DNA from 2 places in the Sulfitobacter sp. 1A12056 genome. Region 2 is predicted to be linked to the other one. Evidence: riboswitches for the same ligand, from Rfam matches in the RefSeq annotation. Region 2 holds a riboswitch; the other holds the start of a gene.
The links. Region 2 has a riboswitch for thiamine pyrophosphate ahead of thiD (bifunctional hydroxymethylpyrimidine kinase/phosphomethylpyrimidine kinase). Riboswitches for the same ligand answer to the same signal wherever they lie in the genome.
Positions count from the first base shown of each region.

Region 1: it holds a riboswitch for thiamine pyrophosphate, as region 2 does, so the genes downstream of both, thiB (thiamine ABC transporter substrate binding subunit) here and thiD (bifunctional hydroxymethylpyrimidine kinase/phosphomethylpyrimidine kinase) in region 2, are expected to answer to the same signal.

Region 1 covers NZ_JBIFFY010000002.1:494,709-501,469, forward strand. Annotated here, with positions in the region: gene ACGYLD_RS06725 (alkaline phosphatase D family protein) at 1-29, shown strand, start outside; gene cobO (cob(I)yrinic acid a,c-diamide adenosyltransferase) at 87-692, opposite strand; gene ACGYLD_RS06735 (DMT family transporter) at 763-1,701, opposite strand; gene aroC (chorismate synthase) at 1,712-2,821, opposite strand; TPP riboswitch at 2,914-3,015, shown strand; gene thiB (thiamine ABC transporter substrate binding subunit) at 3,050-4,027, shown strand; gene ACGYLD_RS06750 (thiamine/thiamine pyrophosphate ABC transporter permease ThiP) at 4,003-5,559, shown strand; gene ACGYLD_RS06755 (ATP-binding cassette domain-containing protein) at 5,546-6,238, shown strand; gene ACGYLD_RS06760 (6,7-dimethyl-8-ribityllumazine synthase) at 6,235-6,717, opposite strand.
Region 2 covers NZ_JBIFFY010000001.1:220,974-227,734, reverse strand. Annotated here, with positions in the region: gene ACGYLD_RS01115 (DNA polymerase Y family protein) at 1-698, shown strand, start outside; gene ACGYLD_RS01110 (error-prone DNA polymerase) at 698-4,027, shown strand; TPP riboswitch at 4,139-4,235, shown strand; gene thiD (bifunctional hydroxymethylpyrimidine kinase/phosphomethylpyrimidine kinase) at 4,303-5,106, shown strand; gene ACGYLD_RS01100 (FAD-dependent oxidoreductase) at 5,099-6,079, shown strand; gene thiS (sulfur carrier protein ThiS) at 6,069-6,266, shown strand; gene ACGYLD_RS01090 (thiazole synthase) at 6,270-6,761, shown strand, end outside.

The sequences.
Region 1 (6,761 bases), on a different contig from region 2:
CGCTCGACCCCAAGGGAGCGGCGATCTAAGCGCCCTCTGCATGGCACAGTGGGAGGATCGCCCCGAAGCGGGCGATCCTTTTCGTTTCAGTAGTCGACGCCGCGCTGTGCTTTGATGCCCGCTTTGAACGGGTGTTTGACCTCGGACATTTCGGTCACCAGATCGGCATAGTCACAAAGCTCGGGCCGGGCGTCGCGGCCTGTCAGCACCACGGCGGTGCGCTTGTCACGCGCGTCGAGCCCGGCGATCACATCTTCGATCTTGAGGTATTCATAGCGGATGGCGATGTTGATCTCATCCATCACCACAAGGTCATATTCCCCGCTCTCCATCATCTCGCGCGCCTTGCCAAATGCGGCTTCGGCGGCGGCGATGTCGCGGTTGCGGTCTTGGGTGTCCCAAGTGAAGCCTTCGCCCATCGTGTGCCATGTCACCTCGTCCAACCGTTCAAAGAACAATCGTTCGCCAGTTTTCCATTTGCCCTTGATGAACTGCACCACACCCACGCGCTGCTTCCAGCCAAGCGCGCGCACCACCACGCCGAAAGCGGAAGAGGATTTGCCCTTGCCCGGGCCGGTATGGACCAGCACCAGACCCTTCTCGGGGTCTTGCAACTCGGCCACCTTGGCGCGCTGTTCGGCCTGACGCTGCTGCATCTTTTCCTTGTGATCTTTCGGATCCGCGTCGCTCATCGGTCATCTCCTCTATCCGGTTTCGGGGCACCATAGGCAGAGGATTGGTCAGGCGAAAGCCCGCATTCGATCACGCTTTGGGATCGGTGACAGACCGCGCCTTGCCCCGCTCCATCCCCAACTGCCGCTCGCGCCAGATCACCAACGCGCCCGCGCTGATCACCAGCGCCGCGCCCGCCAGCATCATCATCGTGGGCAGTTCGGCAAAGAAGACATAGCCCAGCAGAATGGCGAAAAGCATCGAGGTATAGTCATAGGGCGCCAGCATCGAGGCTGAGCCAAAGCGGTAGGCCGAGGTGATCAGGATCTGCGCCACCCCGCCGATCAACCCGGCAAGGACCAGCAGGCCAAAGGTTTGCAGATCGGGGATGACCCAGCCGAAGGGCAGGGTGAAAAGCGCCAGAATCGACGCGGTGGCCGAGAAATAGAACACGATGGCTGCGGTGTCTTCGCTTTGCACCAACTGGCGAATGTGGATCTGCACAAGGCTGCGCACCATGGTCGCCATCAGGATCAGCAGCGCGCCGATGGTGGCCGTCTGCTCCATCGTGCCGATGCTGGTGAAGCGCGGCCAGAGGATGATCATTACGCCCACCAGCCCAATCGCCACGGCACTCACGCGGATCAGCCGGATTTTCTCGCCCAGCAACACGGCAGCGAGGATGACGGTGAAAATCGGTGTGGCAAAGCCGATGGCCGTGACCTCGGGCAGGGGCAGCAGGCCGAGGCCGGTAAAGGTCAGCCCCATCGCCGTGGTGCCGAAGAGCCCGCGCCAGACATGGCCCATCGGGTTTTGCGTCTTTAGCCCGCTTTTCAGTTTGCCGCGCTGCGCCAGCCAGATCAGGATCACTGGAATGGCAAAGAAGGAGCGGAAGAAGACCGACTCCCCGGCGGGGACATCGTCGGCCAGCGATTTGATGATCGCGGACATGCAGGTGAAAAGCAGGATCGCCGTGATTTTCAGTCCGACACCAAGGGCGGGGCGGGCGGAGAAATCATCGACTTTCATGCTTTGATCCTCACGCCTCGGGGCCAATTATGCCGCGGTTCTGACCAATCTGTCCGCGATGCAGCAGCAGGTGATCCAGCAGCACGCAGGCCATCATCGCCTCGCCCACCGGCACCGCGCGGATGCCGACGCAAGGATCGTGGCGGCCCTTGGTGATGATCTCGGTCTCTTCGCCCTGTTTCGTGATTGTGCGCCGCGTGGTCAGGATGCTGGAGGTCGGCTTCACCGCGAAGCGCAGCACCACATCCTGCCCGGTGCTGATCCCGCCCAAGATGCCGCCCGCGTGGTTCGAGGAATATTCCGGCCCATCCGGCCCCATGGTGATCTCATCGGCGTTCAATTCGCCGGTCAGCATCGCCGCCGACATGCCCTCGCCGATCTCCACGCCCTTGACGGCATTGATGCTCATCATCGCGGCGGCCAGATCGGTGTCGAGCTTGCCATAGACCGGCGCGCCGAGACCCGCAGGCACGCCGCGCGCCGTCACTTCGATGATCGCGCCGACGCTGCTGCCCGATTTGCGCAGCCCGTCGAGGTAGTCGGCCCAGTCCGCCGCTGCCTTGGCATCCGGCACCCAAAAGGGGTTTTGGTCGATTTGGTCCCAATCGAACGCATCGCGGTCAATCTTATGCGGCCCCATTTGCACCATGTAGCCGGTGATCTGAAGCTCCGGCGCCAGCGCCTTGATCGCCTCACGCGCCAGACCGCCCGCCGCCACCCGCGCGGCGGTCTCCCGGGCCGAGGAACGGCCACCCCCGCGATAGTCGCGGATGCCGTATTTCTGGAAATAGGTGATGTCGGCGTGACCGGGGCGGAACTTGTCCTTGATGTCGCCGTAGTCTTTCGAGCGTTGATCGGTGTTCTCGATCATCAGCTGCACGGGCGTGCCGGTGGTGACCCCTTCGAAGGTGCCCGACAGGATCCGGACCTCATCCGCCTCACGCCGCTGCGTGGTGTATTTGTTCTGGCCCGGTTTGCGCTTGTCGAGCCACTGCTGGATCATGCCTTCGTCAATCGGCACGCCGGGTGGGCAGCCGTCGATGGTCGCCCCAAGGGCGGGCCCGTGGCTCTCGCCCCATGTGGTGACCCGGTAAAGATGGCCAAAGCTGTTGATCGACATGGGCGGACCTCCTGTTGTCAAACCCTTAGCCGGGGCAGCGCCCTGCCTCAAGGGGATTTGCCTTGCCAATTGTGCAGGTCCGATCTACCCCTGACGCTACCTCGGGGGGCCTTTGGGCTGAGATGCGCATGCTGTGCGGACCCGTTGAACCTGAACCGGTTAACACCGGCGGAGGGAAGGTCAGGACAGACATCCACCTTTTACCTTTCGCCGCAAAAGGAGGATGCGATGAAGTATCTTACACTTGCTGCGGGCGTCATGGGCGCATCGGCCACATGGGCCGAGACGCCTGAATTGACGGTCTATACCTACGACAGTTTCGTCACCGAATGGGGGCCGGGCCCGGCCATCGAAGAGGGGTTCGAGGCCGAATGCGGCTGCGATCTGAAATTCGTCGGCATGGGCGATGGCGCGGCTTTGCTGGCGCGGCTCAAGCTTGAAGGCACACGGTCCGACGCGGATATCGTGCTGGGGCTGGACACCAGCCTTGTCGCCGCCGCGAAAGAGACCGAACTGTTCGCGCCGAGCGGGTTGCAGGCCGACTATGACCTGCCGATCACTTGGGAAGACGAAGTTTTCGTGCCCTATGACTGGGGCTATTTCGCTTTTGTCCACGGCACCGATCTGGACGCGCCCGGTAATTTCAAAGCGCTGACCGAGAGCGATCTGAAAATCGTGATCCAAGACCCGCGCTCTTCGACGCCCGGTTTGGGGCTGCTGATGTGGGTCAAAGCGGCCTATGGCGATGAGGCGCCCGAGATTTGGGCGGGGCTGGCCGACAATGTCGTGACCGTGACCAAAGGGTGGTCCGAAGCCTACGGTCTCTTCCTCGAAGGCGAGGCCGACATGGTGCTGAGCTACACCACCTCTCCGGCCTATCACCTGATCGCGGAGGAGGACGACAGCAAGACCGCGGCGCTGTTCGACGAGGGCCATTACATGCAGATCGAAGTGGCGGGGAAGCTTGCCGGGTCGGATCAGCCGGAACTGGCGGATCGGTTCTTGCAATACCTCGTCTCTGATGCCGCGCAATCGGTGCTGCCGACGACCAACTGGATGTATCCCGCCGTGACGCCCGAAGGCGGTCTGCCCGCAGGGTTCGAGGGCATGATCCAGCCCGACAAGGCGCTGTTAGTGCCGAACGACGAGGTCCCCGCGCTCCGTGAGGAGGCTTTGGACGAATGGCTGACCGCGCTGTCGCGTTAAGCGGCAAGACGGGGCTTTTCGCCGCCGCGCTAGTCGCGGGGCTGATCCTTGCCGCTTTGGTCGCCGTCTTCGCGGCGGCCGATGTGGGTGCGGGGCTCGGCCCGGCGGATTGGGCGGCGGTGCGGTTTACCGCGACACAGGCGGTTTGGTCGGCGGTGCTTTCGGTGCTGCTGGCCGTGCCGGTGGCGCGGGCGCTGGCGCGGCGGCGGTTTTGGGGGCGCGGCGCGCTGATCACGTTGCTGGGCGCGCCTTTCATTCTGCCGGTGATCGTGGCGGTGCTGGGGCTGCTGACGGTCTTTGGCCGGTCGGGCGTGCTGAACCAATTTGGCGCGGCTCTTGGCCTGCCGCCGGTGTCGATCTACGGGCTGCATGGCGTGGTTCTGGCGCATGTCTTCTTCAACCTGCCGCTGGCGACGCGGCTTTTGCTGCAGGGCTGGCAGAGCATCCCTTCTGAGCGGTTTCGGCTCGCGGGGCAGCTTCAGATGACGCCGCGGGCGCTGTTTCTGGCGCTGGAATGGCCAATGCTGCGGCAGGTGCTGCCCGGCGTGGCGGCGCTGATATTCGTGATCTGCCTGACCAGTTTTGCCGTGGCTTTGACGCTGGGCGGTGGGCCGCGGGCGACGACGATCGAATTGGCGATCTATCAGGCGTTTCGGTTTGATTTTGACCTGGGGCGGGCGGCGCTTTTGTCGGTGGTGCAGCTTGTGGTCGCGGGTGTGGCGGCGGTGGCGGCGCTTTGGCTGATCCCGCCGATCAGCTTGGGCGGCGGGTTGGACCGCCCCCTGCGCCGCTGGGATGCGCGGGGCGGCGCGCAGCGGGCATTAGACGGGCTGGTGATCGCGCTCGCTGCGCTGTTCTTGCTGCTGCCGCTGGGGGCCGTGGTGCTGCGCGGGCTGGCGGGGGTCGCGGAACTGCCTGCCTCGGTCTGGCAGGCCTCCGGGAATAGCATTCTGGTGGCGGGGTTGAGCGTGGCGGTGCTGGCCCTGCTGGCGCTGCCGATGGCAGGCTGGATTGCTACCCGGCGGCGTGGCGGGGTGGAGGCGATTGGCCTGATGGGGCTTGCGGCCTCTCCGCTGATGATTGGCACGGGGTGGTTCATCCTGATCAACCCGGTGCTGGACCCCGCACGGCTGAGCCTGCCGGTCACCGCCTTGGTCAACGCGCTGATGGCGCTGCCTTTCGTGCTGCGCATTCTGGTGCCGCGCCTGCGCGAGACCTTGAAGGATTATGGCCCCCTGACCCAGATCCTCGGCATGACGGGTTGGGCGCTGTGGCGGTTGCTGGTCCTGCCGCGTCTGCGCCCGCAATTGGGCTTTGCCGCCGGGCTGACGGGGGCGCTGTCGGTGGGGGATCTCGGCGTGATCGCGCTTTTCGCCGATCAGGAGCGTGCGACGCTGCCCTTGCAGATGTATCGTCTGATGGGCGCCTACCGGATGGAGGCCGCGGCGGGCGCAGCGCTGCTTTTGCTGGTCTTGGCGCTGGCGGTGTTTTTCATCTGCGACAAATGGGGGCGCTGGCATGCTGACGCTTGAAGACATGCGCATTGAGCGGGGCGAGTTCTCCCTCGTGGCCGATATGACACTGGCGCAGGGGCGCAACTACGCGGTGATCGGCCCCTCCGGGTCGGGCAAGTCGACCCTGCTGGCGGCAATCTGTGGGTTCGTGCCGGTGGCAGCGGGGCGGCTGCTGCAGGAGGGGGAGGAGATCACGGATCAACATCCCGGCCAGCGCGGCATGACGATGCTGTTTCAGGATAATAACCTGTTCCCACATCTCACCGTGCGGCAGAACGTCGGCCTTGGCCTGCGCCCCGACCTGCGGCTGAAAGCAGCGGACCGGGAGGCGGTCGATGCCGCCCTCGCGCGGGTGGGGCTCAGCGATCACGCCGCCAAACGCCCGGGCGCGCTGTCGGGCGGGCAGCAAAGCCGCGTGGCGCTGGCGCGGGTGCTGGTACAGGCGCGGCCATGGATGCTGTTGGATGAGCCCTTCGCCGCGCTCGGCCCGGCGCTGCGGGTGGAGATGCTGGATTTGGTCCAAGACCTCGCCCGTGAGACCGGCGCGGGGCTGATCATGGTGACCCATGCCCCCGATGACGTGCGCCGCATCGCGGATGAGGTGATCTTTGTCGAAGGCGGGCGCGCCCATGCGCCGGGACCGGCGGCGGAATTGCTCGACAACCCGCCCCCGGCCTTGCGCGCCTATCTCGGCTAGGCGGCGGAAATTTTTGAAATTTCCGCGCCGTTTTCATTTGAAGAAAACGTCTCCAGCGCTTGGGTCATGCCAAGAGCGGCCTGCGCGGCCTCGCGCCCCTTGGTGACGAAATGATCGCGGTAGATCGCGTTGTGATGATCCGTTTCCTGATAGTGGTGCGGTGTGAGCGAGACCGACAGCACCGGCAGGTCACAGTCCAGCCCCACGCGCATCAGCCCATCGACCACCGTCTGCGCCACGAAGTCATGCCGGTAAATGCCGCCATCCACCACGAAGGCCGCGCAGATCACGGCGTCGTAGTGCCCGGTCTTGGCCAGACGCTGCGCCATGAGCGGCAGTTCAAAGGCCCCGGGAACGGCAAAACTGTCGACCTGTGCGGCGTCGATAACTTCGGTAAACCCGTCATAGGCGCGGTCGACGATATCCGCATGCCAGCTTGCACGCACAAAGGCGAAACGGGCGGAACGTTCTTGTGTCATGGTGATCTCCTTTAGGTTCAGACACGTCCACCCAAGGCGATCAC
Region 2 (6,761 bases):
TGGCCCGGGCCGAGCTCGGCGCGCGACGGCTGCGGCTGACGGTCTACCGCATCGACGGCGATTGGCGCACCCTCGGGGTCGCCACAGCGCGGGCCAGCCGCGACCCGGCGCATCTGCGCAGGCTTTTCGATGGCAAGCTGGAGAATATCGACAGCGGCTTTGGTTTCGATCTGCTGACGCTGGAGGCCACCGACAGCGAGCCGCTGCCGCTGATGCAGGACCACCTCGACGGCAAGCGCGATCCTTCGGCGGACGTGGCCGGGCTCTTGGACCGTCTGGTCGCCAAGCTCGGCCCCGAAAAGGTGAGTTGGCCGCAGTGGCGCGAGACCCACAAGCCCGAGGCGGTAGAGGAACGCGCCCCGGCCCTGCAGGCCAGCCCCACAGCCGCCCCCGCGCTGCTGCGCGAACGCCCACTGCGTCTGCTCACCCCGCCCGAGGAGGTGCGCGTGATCTACGCCGTGCCCGAAGGCCCGCCCTCGCAGTTCAACTGGCGCCGCGTCACCTACAAGACCACCCGCCACGCGGGGCCTGAGCGCATCGCGCCGGAATGGTGGCGCGACCGCCCCGGCACCCGGCTGCGCGATTACTATAAAGTGGAGGTCGCGGGCGGCCAGCGCTTCTGGCTCTACCGCGAGGGCGTGATCCACGACGGACGCGGGGCCGAGCCGCGCTGGTTCCTGCACGGGATGTTCGCCTGATGCCGCAGCAGGAGGGACATAAACGCCGCACCTTAGGCGAGGACGGTTTCGCCGCCCCCGCCCGCGCAGAATATGTGGAGTTCGGGCTGGCCAGTTGCTTTTCCTTCCTGCGCGCTGCCTCCGACGCCGTCGATCTGGTCCAGACGGCGCATCACCACGGCTACGACAGCCTCGGCATCGCGGATCACAACACGCTGGCGGGCGTGGTGCGGCTGCATGTAGAGGCCGAAAAGGCGCATATCCGGCCCCTGATCGGCGCGCGTCTGGTGCTGCTCTGCGGGACCGAGATCCTCGCCTACCCGCAAGACCGCGCCGCCTATGCCCGGCTCTCGACGCTTCTGTCGGCGGGCAAGATGCAATCGGTCGACGGCGAGTGGCAGCAAAAGGGCGAGACCCATCTGACGCTGGAGATGCTGCAGGGCCATGCCGAAGGGCTGCACCTCATCGTCATGCCGCCCGAGAACCTCGACCTCTTCGCCGCGGGCCTGCCGCGGCTGCTGAAAGCGCTGCCGGGGATGCGCCACATCGGCGCGAGCTTTCTCTACCGGGGCGACGACCGGGCGCGGATCAACCGGCTGGATGCGCTGGCCCGTGCCCATGGGCTGAGGCTGCTTGCCACCAACGATGTGCTTTACCACGCCCGCCACCGCCGCCCGTTGCAGGACGTGATGGTGGCGATCCGCGAGGGGGTGATCGTGCCCAAGGCGGGCTATCTTCTGGCCGCCAATGCCGAACGCCACTTGAAATCCCCCGAGGCGATGATGCGCCTCTTCGCCGACTGGCCCCATGCCATCGCCGAGACGCGCCGCCTTGCCGACCGGATCGAATTTCGCCTCACAGATCTGGCCTATGAATACCCCCATGAGATCGTCCCCGAGGGCGGCAGCCCGATGGAGGAACTGGCGCGCCTCACATGGGAAGGCGCCGCCCGGCGCTACCCCGAAGGCGTGCCCGAGGCGGTGAAAAAGACCATCGAGAAGGAATTCGCGCTGATCTCCTCCAAGAAGATCGCGCGTTATTTCCTGACCATCTATGACATCGTCCGCTTCGCCCGCGAGGAGGCCGAGCCGCCGATCCTCTGCCAGGGGCGCGGCTCGGCGGCCAATTCCGCCGTCTGCTTCTGTCTCGGCATCACCTCGGTCGACCCGGCGGTGCATGACCTGCTCTTCGAGCGCTTCCTCAGCGAGGAACGCGACGAGCCGCCCGACATCGACGTCGATTTCGAGCATGAGCGGCGCGAGGAGGTGATCCAGTACATGTACGGCAAATACGGCCGCCACCGCGCCGGGCTCTGCGCCACGGTGATCCACTACCGCCCGCGCTCGGCCATTCGCGAGGTCGGCAAGGCGATGGGGCTTTCCGAAGACGTGACCTCGAAACTCGCGGGCACGATCTGGGGCAGTTTCGAGGGCGAGATGGACGACGCCCGCGCCCGCGAGGCGGGGCTGGACCTGTCGGACCCCTACCTCCGCATGGTGCTGAAACTCGCCTCCCAGATGATCGGTATGCCGCGGCACCTGAGCCAACACGTCGGCGGCTTTATCCTCACCGAACGCCCCCTGACCGAGATCGTCCCCATCGGCAATGGCGCCATGCCCGAGCGCAGCTTCATCGAATGGGACAAGGACGACATCGACGCGCTGCAAATCTTCAAGGTCGATATCCTCGCCCTCGGCATGCTGACCTGTATCGCCAAATGTTTCGACCTAATCGAGGCGCATTACGACCGCCCGCTGGAACTGGCCACGGTCCCGGTGGAGGATCACGAGGACGATGCCACCGGGCGGCCCACCTACGACATGCTCTGCCGGGGCGACAGCCTTGGCGTGTTTCAGGTCGAAAGCCGGGCGCAGATGGCGATGCTGCCGAAACTGCGCCCGCGCGTCTTCTACGATCTGGTGATCGAGGTCGCCATCGTCCGCCCCGGCCCCATTCAGGGCGACATGGTGCACCCCTACCTGCGCCGCCGTCAGGGGCTGGAAAGCGTCGTCTACCCCGCCCCCGGCCCGGCCTATCCGCAGGACGAGCTGTTCAGCATCCTCAGCCGAACATTGGGCGTGCCGATCTTTCAAGAACAGGCGATGAAAATCTCCATCGACGCGGCGCGGTTCTCGCCCGCCGAGGCCAACGAGCTGCGCAAGGCCATGGCCACCTTCCGCTCGCGCGGGACCATCGAAAAGCTGCAGGACAAGATGGTGGGCCGGATGACCAAACGCGGCTACGATCCGGTCTTCGCGCAGCGCTGTTTCGACCAGATCAAGGGCTTTGGCGAATACGGCTTTCCCGAAAGCCATGCGGCGAGCTTCGCCAAGCTGGTCTATGTCTCGTCATGGATGAAATGCCACTACCCGGCGGCCTTTGCCTGTGCGCTTTTGAACTCCCAGCCGATGGGGTTTTACGCGCCCGCCCAGATCGTGCGCGACGCGCGCGAGCATCAGGTCGAGGTGCGCGGCGTCGACGTGAACCTCTCGGACTGGAACTGCACGCTGGAGCCCTGCGGCGATGGCTTTGCCCTGCGGCTGGGGCTGCGCATGGTAGACGGGCTGCAGGAAAAGGCCGGCGCGCGGATCATGGACCGGCGCGACGCGCCTTACGCCGATGTCGAAGACCTCAAGACCCGCGCGGGTCTCGATGCCAAGGCGATCCGCCAGCTCGCCGCCGCCGACACGATGCGCAGCATGGGGGTCGACCGGCGCCAAGCGCTCTGGCAGGCCCAAGGGCTGCGCGACGCGCCCGCCTTGCCGATCTTCGATCATGCCGAAGCCTCGGCCCGCGGCCCGGAACCAGAGGTGCATCTGCCGGTGATGCCGAAGGCGGAACAGGTCGTGGCCGATTACCAGACGCTGCGCCTGTCGCTGAAGGCGCATCCGATGTCCTTCTACCGCGCCAGCCTTGCCGCGCAGGGGTTCTCCTCAGCGCGGGACCTTTCACGCATGGGCCACGGGCGGCGGGTGAAACTGGCGGGGCTTGTGCTGGTGCGCCAGAAACCCGGCAGCGCCAAGGGGGTCTGTTTCATCACGCTGGAGGATGAGTTTGGCGTCGCCAACCTCGTGATCTGGCCAAACATGTTCAAGCTCTACCGCCCCACGATCATGTCGGCGAGGCTTCTGGTCGTGGAGGGGCGCGTGCAGACCGACGGGCGGGTGATCCATGTCGTGGCAGACCGGCTCGAGAACCGCTCCGACCGGCTGGCAGCACTATCGGAAGCACCGATGCCCGGCATCACGACGCGCGGCGATCACCCGACCCATCCGCTGCCCGGTCAGGTGGCCATGCACGGCCACCCGCGCGATGCCAAGGTGATCCCCAAATCGCGGGATTTTCATTAACGAATCCTCATGCAATGCATGAGGTACGAACCACAACTACTTGATATAAAAAGTAAACAAATAAATAACCGATCCCCTGTTGACCCTCTGAACGCCCCTCGCTAGCCTGCCGGAAATCCGTTGGGGTGCCGCAAGGCTGAGAGGTGAAAACCGACCCATCGAACCTGATCCGGGTCGTACCGGCGTAGGGAACGGAAGCAAGCATCAGCCCCATCCGGGCGGTCGTTTACCCCGTATCTCCATGCCCTCGGCCCATCTAACGAATGGGGGGCCGAATGGCGTTTCAAGCACTGACGATTGCGGGGTCCGACAGCAGCGGCGGGGCGGGGATTCAGGCCGATCTCAAGACCTTTAGCGCGCTTGGCGTCTATGGGGCCAGCGTGCTCACCGCCGTCACCGCCCAGAACACCCGCGCCGTCGCCGCGGTCGCCATGATCGCGCCTGCGATGATCCGCGCGCAGATGGCGGCGGTCTTTGACGATCTGGCCATCGGCGCGATCAAGATCGGCATGTTGGGCGATCCGGCCACGATCTCCGCCGTGGCCGAGGGGCTGGCCGACTGCCCCGCGCCCATTGTGCTCGACCCGGTGATGGTGGCGAAATCCGGCGATGCGCTGCTCTCTGCCGAAGCGGTCAAAACCCTGCGCGCCCGGATGCTGCCCCGCGCCCATGTGCTGACGCCGAACCTGCCCGAGGCCGCACGGCTACTGGACACAGAAGAAGCCACCGACGAGGCCACGATGCTCGCGCAGGGCCGCGCGCTGCTGTCGCTCGGTCCGCGCGCGGTGCTGATGAAGGGCGGCCATGGCAAGGGCGAGACCTGTGTCGATCTGCTGATTTCCAAGACCGACACCCTGCGCCTTTCCGCGCCCCGCCAGCAGACGGCGAACACCCATGGCACCGGCTGCACGCTCTCTGCCGCCATTGCCGCCGGTCTGGCGCGGGGCCTGCCTCTGCCGCAGGCGGTGGGAGCCGCTCATAGCTATCTGCAACGCGCCATTGCCGCGGCGGACGCCCTCAACATCGGCCATGGCCACGGGCCGGTCCATCATTTTCACGGCGTTTGGCCCCATGAGTGATGTCACCATCATCGGCGCGGGCGTGGCAGGGCTTTGGGCCGCGCGGGCCTGTCTGGCGCAGGGGCTGCGGCCCCGGCTCGTTGACCGCAAAGGCCCGCCCGGGCCGCATGGCTGTTCGTGGTGGGCGGGCGGCATGCTCGCCCCCTTTTGCGAAGGCGCGCTGAGCGAGCCTGCGGTGGTAACCCATGGGCGGCGTGCCGCGGCGCTATGGGGGGAGATCACGGAAGTCACCCATCGGGGCACGCTGGTCCTCGCCCCCGAACGGGACCGCGCGGAATTGCAGCGTTTCGCCGCCCGCACCGAAAGCCACAGCCCCTGCGACGCCGAAGCCATCGCGGCCTGTGAGCCGGACCTCGCCGGGCGCCATCGCCGCGGGTTGTTCTTTGCCGAGGAAGCGCATCTGAACCCGCGCCAAGCGCTGCAAGACCTGACCCATGCGCTGGCCGCCGAGGGCGTGACGGTTAAGACCACGGCCCTCACCCCTTCGGAGGTCACAGGCCCGGTGATCGACTGCCGCGGCATGGTGGCCCGCGACGCTCTGCCCGGTTTGCGTGCCGTGCGCGGCGAGATGATCCTGCTGCGCGCGCCTGAGATCACCCTCACCCGCCCGATCCGCCTGCTGCACCCGCGCCACCCGCTTTACGTCGTGCCGCGCGGGCAAGGCATCTACATGCTGGGCGCGACCCAGATCGAAAGCGCCAGCCGCAGCGGCATGACCGCCCGCTCGGCGCTGGAACTGCTCTCAGCCGCCTATGCGCTCGACCCGCGCTTTGCCGAGGGCGAGATCATCGAGATGGGCGCCGACCTGCGCCCGGCTTTCGCCGACAACCTGCCCGGCATCGTACAGCGCGGGGCGGTGCTGCATCTGAACGGATTGTTCCGGCACGGCTTTCTCATGGCGCCCGCCTTGGCCGAACAGGCCGCGGGCTTTCTGGCAACAGCGACAACGGGGGATTTATTCCGTGAAGATTGAAGTGAACGGCGAGACGCGTGAGGTCACCGCCGCGCAGCTTGACGCGGCACTGGCAGAGCTTGGTTGGGGCGAAGCGAAAGTCGCCACCGCCCTCAACGGCAGTTTCGTCCCCGCAGGCGCGCGGGGTGAGACCATGCTGAGCGACGGCGACCGGCTCGAAGTGCTCAGCGCCATGCAGGGGGGCTGAACGATGCGCGATTTCTACGGCACCGCCCTGCCCCTGCCGCTGATGCTGGGCACCGCGCGCTACCCCTCGCCCGCAGTGATGGAGGCCGCCTTTCGCCAAAGCGTCGCGCCGGTCGCCACGGTTTCGCTGCGCCGCGAACAAGGCGCAGGACAGGCGTTTTGGGACATGGTGCGCGGCTTGGGCGTGCATCTGCTGCCCAACACCGCCGGCTGCCATTCCGCGCGCGAGGCGATCACCACGGCGCAGATGGCGCGGGAATACTTCGGCACCAATTGGATCAAGCTAGAGGTCATCGGCCATGCCGACACGCTGCAACCTGACCCCTTCGGGCTGGTCGAGGCTGCCGAGGCGCTCTGCGCCGATGGGTTCGAGGTCTTCCCCTATACCACCGAGGATCAGGTGCTGGCCGCGCGGTTGGTCGATGCGGGCTGCCGGGTGCTGATGCCTTGGGGTGCGCCGATCGGCTCGGGGCTGGGGCTGAACAACCTGCACGGG